Regions from separate parts of the Mesorhizobium sp. WSM4815 genome, predicted to be linked through region 2. Evidence: riboswitches for the same ligand, from Rfam matches in the RefSeq annotation. Region 2 holds a riboswitch; the other holds the start of a gene.
What was found. A riboswitch is a leader RNA that binds a small molecule or an ion and turns the genes downstream of it on or off. The one in region 2 is predicted to bind cobalamin.
Positions count from the first base shown of each region.

Region 1: another riboswitch for cobalamin. It lies ahead of AC0L2B_RS05300 (CbtB domain-containing protein); the one in region 2 lies ahead of AC0L2B_RS30575 (aromatic ring-hydroxylating oxygenase subunit alpha).

Region 1 is NZ_JBVVQS010000078.1:54,452-59,619, forward strand. Features, by position in the region: gene cbiB (adenosylcobinamide-phosphate synthase CbiB) at 1-23, shown strand, start outside; gene cobO (cob(I)yrinic acid a,c-diamide adenosyltransferase) at 197-811, opposite strand; gene cobU (bifunctional adenosylcobinamide kinase/adenosylcobinamide-phosphate guanylyltransferase) at 813-1,310, opposite strand; gene AC0L2B_RS05295 (CbtA family protein) at 1,333-2,097, opposite strand; gene AC0L2B_RS05300 (CbtB domain-containing protein) at 2,113-2,292, opposite strand; cobalamin riboswitch at 2,330-2,539, opposite strand; gene AC0L2B_RS05305 (heparan-alpha-glucosaminide N-acetyltransferase) at 2,931-3,923, shown strand; gene AC0L2B_RS05310 (methyltransferase family protein) at 3,920-4,426, shown strand; gene AC0L2B_RS05315 (MerR family transcriptional regulator) at 4,493-4,879, opposite strand; gene mgtE (magnesium transporter) at 5,016-5,168, opposite strand, start outside.
Region 2 is NZ_JBVVQS010000102.1:370,233-375,400, reverse strand. Features, by position in the region: gene AC0L2B_RS30590 (DUF680 domain-containing protein) at 12-248, opposite strand; gene AC0L2B_RS30585 (DUF680 domain-containing protein) at 323-547, opposite strand; gene AC0L2B_RS30580 (DUF680 domain-containing protein) at 615-821, opposite strand; cobalamin riboswitch at 1,329-1,531, shown strand; gene AC0L2B_RS30575 (aromatic ring-hydroxylating oxygenase subunit alpha) at 1,645-2,892, shown strand; gene AC0L2B_RS30570 (FAD-binding oxidoreductase) at 2,916-4,046, shown strand; gene AC0L2B_RS30565 (FAD-binding oxidoreductase) at 4,056-4,802, opposite strand; gene AC0L2B_RS30560 (molybdopterin-dependent oxidoreductase) at 4,799-5,168, opposite strand, start outside.

The DNA.
Region 1 (5,168 bases), on a different contig from region 2:
CGGTGATCGTCATCGTTGCGTGACTGCGGCCTCCCCTTCTCCCCTTGTGGGAGAAGGTGGCCGCGAAGCGGCCGGATGAGGGGTGTTCCAGCTTGGTACCGACGGCGCTCCGTCCAGCAGCCCTCAACCGTCTTGGCGCTACGTGCCAATCCACCTTCTCCCACAAGGGGAGAAGGGAGAAGAGGCGAACGAAACCTCAGAACTCTATGCCTTGCTGCGCCTTCACGCCGGCGGAAAAGTGATGCTTGGTGACGCCCATCTCGGTGACCAGATCGGCGGCATCGACCAGCGCCTGCTTGGCGTTGCGGCCGGTGACGACGATATGCAGGTTTTCGCGGCGGCCCTTCAGCGCCGCCACCACCGTGTCGAGATCGAGATAGTCGTAGCGCAGCGCGATGTTCAACTCGTCGAGTACCAGCAGGCTGATCGATGGATCGGCCATCAGCTCGAGCACCTTGGCCCAGGCAGCCTCGGCGGCGGCGATGTCGCGCTTCAGATCCTGCGTTTCCCAGGTAAAACCCTCGCCCATCGTGTGCCAGACGACCCGGTCGCCGAAAGCGGCAAAGGCGTCCTTCTCGCCAGTATGCCATTTGCCCTTGATGAACTGGACGACGCCGACGCGCCTGCCGTAGCCGAGCATCCTCAGCGCCAGCCCGAAGGCGGCAGTGGTCTTGCCCTTGCCGGGCCCGGTGTTGACGATCAGCAGTCCCTTCTCGACCGTCTTGGCCGCGACCTCGGCGTCCTGCACCGCCTTGCGTTTGGCCATCTTGGCGCGGTGGCGTTGCTCGTCCCTGTCGTCGATATCGGTCATATCACTTCACCTTGAGCGGCAGTCCCGCCACCATCAGCAGTACTGTGCCGGCGACGGCGGCGACCTGCTGGTTGAGCCGGCCGGCGGCATCGCGGAACCGGCGGGCAAGCGCATTGTCGGGCACGATGCCCTGCCCGACCTCGTTGGAAACCACGAACCACGGCCCGCGCGGCCGCGACAGCACATCCGCCAGCCCTCGGCATTCGGCCTCAATGTCGCGTTCGGCCAGCATATGGTTGGACAGCCACAGCGTCAGGCAGTCGATCAGGACGGGCCGGCCGTCAGGCAGCCCCCCGATCGCGCCGACGAGATCGAGCGGCGCGTCGATGGTCGTCCAGCCGCAGCCGCGCCGCGCCCGGTGCAGCGCGATGCGTTCGCGCATCTCGTCGTCATAGGCTTGCGCCGTGACGATGTAGGTCCACGGCGCCGGACAGGCCTTCACCAGGCTTTCGGCATGCGCGCTCTTGCCCGAGCGTGCACCGCCGATGACCAGGGTCAGCTTGCTGCCTGGAGCAGCGCGATCAGGCAAGGCTGTCGCGCAGGCCGGTTGCGGCGCCGGTCAAGCGGCCGCGCACCACGCCGACGACAGCGCCGAGCACCAGCCAGAACACCAGATTGGTCAGCGTCACCGCCACCACGAACTGGTGGTGCAGGCCTTCCGGGATCGGCGATTCGAAACTGTCGGGCTGCGGCGCGCCGACAATATGCGGCGCCACGATCAACGCCACGGCAATCACCGCCAGCGGCAATGACTTGCGAAAGGCGAGCAGGCCGAGACCGGCCGCGGTCGCCACCACCGTTGCCGTCCACCAGATCTGGCGCTGGGCGAGATCGGCCGCCGGCATCGCCGGCAGTTCGGGCGGCAGGCCAAGGTTCGGGGCCAGCGTGAACACGGCAAAGCCGGCAAGGCCCCAGAACAGGCCCTGTCGCCAATTGCCGATGCCGCCGGCGAATTCCGAAGCGGCGACCAGGATCAGCGCAAAGCCGATGCCGGTGACGACGTTGGCAACGACGTTAAAGGCGAAGCGCTCGAAGCCATCGGCCGGCGCCCAGCCTTCCTCTTCCGCGGTGGCTGCTTCAGCCGGCACGGCGCTGCTCATGGCATTACTGCCTGCTGCGGCCGGCGACAAACCATGGTCATGCGTGTGACCACCGCCGGCCTGTTCGTAGACTTCCGCCTTGAGGATGAGTGGCACCGTGGCGTAGGCCTGCATGCAGGCGAGAACGACGCCGGCCACAAGCCCTGCGATCGCCGCGATGAACACGACGTTGCGAAACAGTGTCATGGTGTCAGCCCCTCGTCAGTGGCAGGGAAAGCCCGTCGAATGGCGATAGTCGTGAGCGGCATTGTGGACCGCATCGATGTGCGAGAAGCCGACAAAGCCCATGACGAAAACGCCGAGAAATGCAGCAAGCGCCAACTGCACAAAGCGCGACTGCGAGGAGACGGAAGCGCCGAGCGAGACGGAAGCGGTATTCATGTCTTGTCCTTTCGCCCTCCACCCGAGGGCATAGAAGTCAGTTCTCCTGTCGCCGGCAGGTCTCCTGGCTCGCGGATCAGCGCCCTTCCCCACCTTCCCGAAGAAGCTCTTCCCGAAGAAAATCTTCAGTGGCATATGGAGAGGACTACCGCACACAGTTGCGGGGGCAGCCACGGCATCGGGCGAATTTTGCCCCTACCGCATTCCCTCTTGGTTCCAAAACGGAACCGACGACGGCTGCGACTATAGGCAGAATCGCCGCGCCCGGCAAACCAAATTCCGCCAGCTAGCAGCGCGAATGCGCCGTGCCGGGAACCAGCTTGGTTCCTCTTCGCCGCGATCTTGATGGTTGAATCGTCGGCGCTGCCCCTCATCTGCCTGCCGGCATCTTCTCCCCGTATAGTGACGGGGAGAAGGGGGCTGTCATCGGCGGTTTCGCCAATCATCAGCGTCGCAAGGATGGCGCCGGGCGTTGCGGCCGGCTTCTTTCTCCCCGTCACTATACGGGGAGAAATGCCCGGCAGGGCAATGAGGGGCGGCGCCGGCTTCGACGCCCTGGGCATCAACGGGCCCTGTCTTCTTTTGTCCGGGGCAACCATGATAGTCGTCTTGCAGCACTGAATCAGAATTGCGAGATCATGACCATTCCTACGCCGGCCGTTCAGGACCGATCCAGGCGCATCATCGCTATCGACGTCGCCCGCGGCATCGCTTTGCTTGCCATGGCGAGCTACCATTTCACCTGGGATCTCGAATTCTTCGGCTACACCGATCCCGGCCTGACCGCCTTTGGCTGGTGGAAATTCTACGCGCGCTGCATCGCTTCGACCTTCCTGTTCCTGGTCGGCGTCAGCCTGTTCCTCGCCCATGGCAAGCAAATCCGCTGGAACGGCTTCTGGAAACGCTTCGCCATGGTCGGCGGGGCGGCGCTCGCCATATCGGCCGCCACCAGGCTTGCCACACCCGACAGTTTCATCTTCTTCGGCATCCTGCACGAGATCGCACTGGCCAGCCTGCTCGGCCTGGCGTTTCTGCGGCTGCCGGCGCTGCTGACGCTGGTTGTCGCAGCTTTCGTCATCACCGCGCCGCTCTACCTCAGGTCCGAGATCTTCGATCATCCGGCCCTGTGGTGGGTCGGCCTGTCGGCAACCAACCCGCGCTCCAACGATTATGTCCCGCTGTTTCCATGGTTCGGCGCTGTGCTTGCCGGCATCGCAGCGGCAAAGCTTGCCTTCGCCTCCGGCATGCTGACGCGGCTGGCGGGCCTGACGCCCGGCCGCTGGACTAATCCGCTGGTCTTTATCGGCCGGCACAGCCTCGCCTTCTATCTGATCCACCAGCCGGTGCTGATCGGCTCGGTCTGGCTGATTTCGCAAGTCATGCCGGCAGCGGTCGAAACCAGGCAGGTCACCTTCCTGAAAGAGTGCCAGGCATCGTGCGAGCAATCGCGCGACACGGAGTTCTGCAGCAGCTATTGTGTCTGCATGCTCGATACGCTCGAGGGCGAGGCCACGCTTGATCGGCTCTACCGCAACGACCAGGCTGCGGAATGGAAGGCGCATCTCGACGAGCTCGCCGGCGCCTGCACTGCCAAGGCCGACGGCACTTTGATGGAGGGAGGAGCACAATGACCGACCATCAGCAGAAACCGGGCCAACAGAAACCGGGACAGCAAAAACCGGGGTTTATACCGTGGCCGCCGCTGATCTATGTCGCGGCCATCGCCGTCAGCATCGCGCTTGGCTTGCTTTATCCGCTGCCATGGATCGGCGGTCTTTTGGGCGACATCCTGTTCGCGGCCGGCTGGGTGGCATTGTTCGGCGTCGTCGCACTCTGGTTCACGGCGATCCGCATCATGATCCGGGCAAAGACGACGCTCCACCCGAACGCCGTGCCGGACCATCTGGTGACATCGGGCCCCTTCGCCGTCAGCCGCAATCCGATCTATCTGGCCAACACGCTGCTGATGATCGGCGTCGCCCTTATCTCGGGGAACGTATGGTTCCTGCCGCTGGCGATCGTCGCCGCCTTCGCAACGCAGAAATTGGCGATCGAGGCCGAGGAAAAAGTTCTGGCAACGAAATTCGGCAAGAAATACCGGGATTACGCGAAAACTGTGCGGCGCTGGATTTGAGGCAGCAAGGTCTTTTTCAGAATTCGCTCTGGCTGGCCGCCAGAGTAGAATTATCAAAAAGGTCGATCAGGTGTTGACGCCGAGTTCCACCAGCCGCTCGACGCACGACTCTTCGGCCTGGTCGAGCTCAGCCAGGGTCTCTTCGAGATCGCGGCGCTTCTGGCGCAGATCCTCGCGCTTTTCCTCGATGCGCTTGATCATCAGGTTGAGCTGACCGACCTCGCCGGGCGGCTCCTTGTACATCTGGATGATTTCGCGGATCTCGTTGATCGAAAAGCCGAGCCTCTTGCCGCGCATGATCTGGCGGATCAGGTGCCGGTCCGACGGGCGAAACAGCCGCGTGCGGCCGCGCCGTACCGGCTGCACTAGCCCCTCGTCCTCGTAGAAGCGCAGCGTCCGCGTCGAAACATCGAATTCGCGGGTCAGTTCGGTTATCGAATAATATTCCCGCATCATCACTCCAAATGCCCGGCCGCGCTGCGGGTTCCAACCATGCGGCCTCGCTTTCCGCACGCGTTTCAGAATCGGCCAGAGGCTGTTCCAAAATCTCGCATGGCATTTACGTAAAAGTCAATTGAGTAGGCGTCGCTCACACGCCGAACCACCATGTGGCGAGGCCGAGAAAGGCAAAGAAGCCGACGACGTCGGTAACCGTCGTGACGAAAACCGCCGAAGCCACGGCCGGGTCGATCTTGAACCGGTCGAGCAGCAGCGGGATCAGGATGCCGGCCAGTGCGGCCAC
Region 2 (5,168 bases):
GGGCCGATGCGCTAGCGGCCGAACAGGTTCCGGTCGCTGCCCTGCGGGGCCGACTTCTGTACGTCGCCCGACGAGTTGAGCAGCTTGTAGACCGGCGAGCCGGTATTGCGTACCGAAGAAGTCTGCGTGTTGTCGACGTTGATGGTCGCCTGCTTGTTGATGTCGGTTCTGCCAAAGTTGTCGCTACCGGCAAAAGCGCCGCCCGCAGCAATCAAAAGCGCGGCGGCGGTAAGAACGATCTTCTTCATTTTCAAAACTCCTGGATTTTCTTGGTTCCGCCAGCCCGGCGGGCAAATGCCGCCGCCGCTGTTGGAACGAACTGTTAGTTGTTGCCGAACAGGTTACGGTCGCTGCCGTTGACGGGTTTCTCGTCAGCCGGAACCGGATTCTGCGGCGAAGCCGAATTCCGAATCGAAGCCGTGTACGAGTTGCTGTCGACCGCAGCGGCCGGCTGGTTGGCGCCGTTCGATCCAAAGTTGTCGCTGCCGGCAAAAGCGCTGCCGGATATGGCCACAATGGCGGCGGTGGCAAGAATGAGCTTCTTCATTTCAAATACTCCTGAGTTCCTCAGATCCCGAGCGGCGGACCGCCACTTTGCTGTTTGGGACCAGCTGTTAATTGTTGCCGAAAAGGTTGCGGTCGGCGCCCTGGCCAACGGGCTGCTTTTCAGCGTGAGCCGGCGTCTGGACAGAGGCCGTATACGAGCTGTCGACCGAAGCAGTCGGCTGGGTGGCGGCGTTGGACCCATAATGGTCGCTGCCGGCAAAGGCGCTGCCGGTGATGGCCAGAGCGGCGACGGCAGCAAGAGCGATCTTTTTCATTTTAGTACTCCAGTATCTTAGTCTTCAGTCCGTCTAGCGGCGTGTCTTGGGAGGATGCGCGCGTCGTTCGGACAGCCCCGATGTGGGAAGGCCATTCGGCGGATTCCAATCACGAAGTTGTTCCGTATGGACCAAGAATCTACACCTTGAAATTGTACCAGAAGCATCTACTACCATGGTTTTATGGTTCGTTTTCAATATCTTATTCAAAATTAGCCATTCATGATTTGACGGATTGGCGGATCTGCGTTCACAGCATGCTGTACTCATTGTCAACAGAAACGAACCGTTCGGTTCGATTTTAGAGGCGGCTAATAGTCACTTTTGTAAACTGTTAACCTTCCTGGTCGCCGCCGCGGGTCGGATTCGATGTCACGGCAGCCGACAATGGCCGCCGACAAAGTGGGGTTTCAGCCCTGCAGATATAAACCTGCAGGTTTCGCAGGCGGTGTCGCGCCGCATGGATACGATGTCGCTTTCATGCCGGCAGTCAGCCGGCCGGCATGATTAGATCACGCCATCTCAGGTGCCGCTTGGTGACGACGAAGCGGAGAATTGGGAAGCCGGTCAGAACCCGGCGCTGCCCCCGCAACGGTGGTGGAGTTCAAGTCGCAACGGGAGACCACTGGGCCACAAGCCTGGGAAGGTGTCGCGACGAGTCCGCAAGGACACTCCAGAGCCCGGAAACCAGCCCGAGATTTTCAGACTCGACTGATCGCGGTGGGCGGTCAAGAGGTGGATGATGCACGTCCGGCCCTGTCGCCGGCGTGCAAACGGTCCTCCCTCCATCACCACCAGTTCAGTCCTTACACGAGGACAGGACATGGACGCGCGCAACGACATGCTGAGGCTCTTGCACGGCCGCAGGCAAGGCTATTCGCTCGAGCAGCCCTTCTACACCGATCCAGATTTCTTCAAGCTCGACATGGAGCTGATCTGGTATCGCGACTGGCTGTTCATCGGCCACGATTGCGAGTTGCCGAAAGCTGGCAGCTATATCACCGCCCAGATCGGCGACTATCCGGTCGTGCTGGTCCGCGACCAGCAAGGCAAGATCAATGCCTTCCACAATTCCTGCCGGCATCGCGGCAGCCGTGTCTGCAATGCCGACAAGGGCACTGCGGCGAAGCTGGTCTGCCCCTATCACCAGTGGACCTACGAGCTGGACGGCCGGCTGTTGTTTGCTCGCCAGATGGCAGACGGCTTCGACAAGAGCCAGTTCAGCCTGAAGCCGGTGGCTTGCGAAAGCGTTGCCGGCTACATCTTTATCTGCTTGGCCAACGAGCCGGCCGACTTCGCGCCGATGCGCGCCATGATCGAGCCTTACCTGCTGCCGCACCGGCTGCGCGAGGCAAAAATCGCCTTCGAATCGACCATCGTCGAGAAGGGCAACTGGAAGCTCGTCTGGGAGAACAACCGCGAGTGCTACCATTGCGCCGGCAACCATCCGGAACTCTGCAAGACATTCCCGGAAGCGCCGACCGTGACCGGCGTGCAGGGCGCCGACAGCGATCCGGAGATGCTCGCGCACTGGGCGAAATGCGAGGCGGCGGGCTTGCCGAGCAAGTTCCGCATCGATCCGGCCGGGCAGTATCGCGTCACCCGCGCGCCGCTGCTGCGCGACGCCGTCAGCTACACGATGACGGGAAGACGCGCGGTGAAGAAGAACCTTTCCGACAGCGTTTCGACCGACCGTATCGGCTCGCTGCTGCTCTATCACTATCCGACGAGTTGGAACCATATCCTCGGCGATCATGCCGTCACCTTCCGCGTGCTGCCGATCAGTGCCACGGAAACGGCCGTCACCACCAAATGGCTTGTCCACAAGGACGCGGTCGAAGGCGTCGATTACGACCTCGCCGAACTCACCCATGTCTGGACCGAGACCAACGACCAGGACCGTCGCATTGTCGAGGAAAACGCCTTCGGCATCCTGTCGCCGGCCTATGAGCCCGGCCCCTATTCGGAACTGCATGAGGGCGGCGTCATCCAGTTCGTCGAATGGTACGCCTCCTTCATCGGGCCGCGCCTTGCCGAGGCCGGGCGGCCGGCGCTGCGCAGCGTCGCCTGAACGAGGTCAAGGGGATGAATGCGATGACGGACCTTGGCCTCTACCGCCATCTCGACGAGATGGCGCCCTGGAACGACAGGCTCCAGGTGCTGGAAGTCATCGGCGTCAGCGACGAGGCGCCTGACGTGAAGACCTTCACCTTCCGCTCTGACAACCAGACCTGGTTCCGCTACAGACCGGGGCAGTTCGTGACGCTGGAACTGCCGACCACCGAGGGCCCGATGATGCGGACCTATACGCTGTCGTCCTCGCCGTCGAGGCCGTTCTCGATCGCGGTGACGGTGAAAGCGCAGGCCGGCAGCCTCGGCACCCGCTGGATGTTCGACAATCTGAAGCCCGGCGTTCACGTGAAGGCCTATGGGCCGGCGGGCGACTTTTCGCTGCACAGCCATCCAGCGGCCAAGTATCTGTTCATTTCGGCCGGCTCAGGCGTGACGCCGATGATGTCGATGCTGCGCTGGCTGAACGACTGCGCGCCATGGACAGATGTCGGCTTCGTCAACTGCGCGCGAAAGCCCGAGGAGATCATCTTCCGCAAGGAGCTCGAGCTGCTCGGCAGCCGCATGCCGGGCCTGACGCTCGGCTTCATGATCGAGGAGCGGTCCAGCCGTGAGGGCTGGTTCGGCCATATGGGCCGGATCGACGCGATACGGCTGCCGCTGCTGGCGCCCGATTTTCGCGAGCGCGAAATTTTCTGCTGCGGCCCCGGCCCGTTCATGCGCGCCGTGCGGCAGATGCTGGAGGCGGCCGGCTTCGACATGGCCAACTACCATCAGGAGAGCTTTGCGGCCCCGGCGGTGGAGGAAATTCCGGCCCCGTTCGGTTCGCCGGCAGAGGGTGGGCCGGCAAAAGGTGGGCCAGCAGAGGGCGGGATCGAGGTACCTGCCGAGGCCGCAACGCCGATCCGCTTTTCGCTTTCGGATATTGATGCCGAATGCGTTGCCGGCCAGACCGTGCTGCAGACGGCGCGCGCTTCGGGCGTACGCATCCCCGCAGCCTGCGAGTTCGGCCTGTGCGGAACCTGCAAGGTGAAAAAGGTCTCGGGCACGGTCGAGATGAGCCACAATGGCGGCATCCTCGATCACGAGATCGACGACGGCTTCATCCTTGCCTGCTGTTCGAAGCCGCTGGCGGCGCTCGAGATCGACGCCTGACCGGGGAGCTTAAACCCCGTAGCGCTCGGTGCGGATGAGGCTTGCCGGAACGCCGGCATCGATCAGCGCCTGGGCGGCGGCTGACACGAAGGCATTCGAGCCGCAGACAAAGGCGAACCTTGGCGGCGCGGGCAGCCGCAGCATCGATTGCTCCATCATCGCGGCATCGACCCGCCGCGAATAGTCTGACGGGCGCGGGGCGGCCTCGCGGGTCAGCGCCAACACCAGATCGAAGCCGTCCCGGCGATCGTGGAAGTCGATCAGCTCGTCGCGAAAGATCACCTCGTCCCAGACCCGTGCGGAAAATACCAATGCCACGGGCACCGCCGATCTGCGCGCGGCGCGATGGCGGATCATCGCCATCAGCGGTACCACGCCGGACCCGCCGCCGACCAGCAGAAGCGGGCCGCCGTCGCTGTCGGACCAGACGAAGTGGCCACCGAGCGGTCCGCGCAACTCGACCTCGTCGCCAACCGCCGCGATATCGTGGAAGAAGGGCGAGATCTCGCCATCATCGAGCCTTTCGATCGCCAGCTCGATCGTCTCGCCGGCTTCCGGCGCCGAGGCGATTGAGTAGGAGCGGCGCGCCTGATAGCCGTCCGGCGCCGTCAGCCTGACATCGACATGCTGCCCGGCACGATAGGCGAAGGGCCGCGACGGCTGGAGGAAAAAGCTGGCGACGCGCGGCGTGCGCTTTTCGATGCGGGCGATGGTCACCGTCTGCCAGGGCGACTGCGCCGCCGGCGCGTCGCTCATGGATCGCCCGTATAGCGCTGCTCGCGCCACGGGTCGCCATAGATGTGATAGCCGCGCAGCTCCCAGAAGCCGGGCTCGTCGCGCTCGGTGAACTGCAGGCCGTTCAGCCATTTGGCCGACTTCCAGAAATAGAGATGCGGAACCAGCAGCCGCGCCGGGCCGCCATGGTCCGGCGTGATCGGCCTGCCTTCGTAAAGCAGCGCCACCATCGCCTTGCCGGCAGTGAGATCCTGCGTCGGCACATTGGTTGTATAGCCGTCGAAGGACAGCGCCAGCGTGAAGGCCGTCGGTGGCTCGATACCGGCATCCGCCAGAATATCGTCGACCAGCACCCCTTGCCACGCCGTGTCGAACTTGGTCCACGCG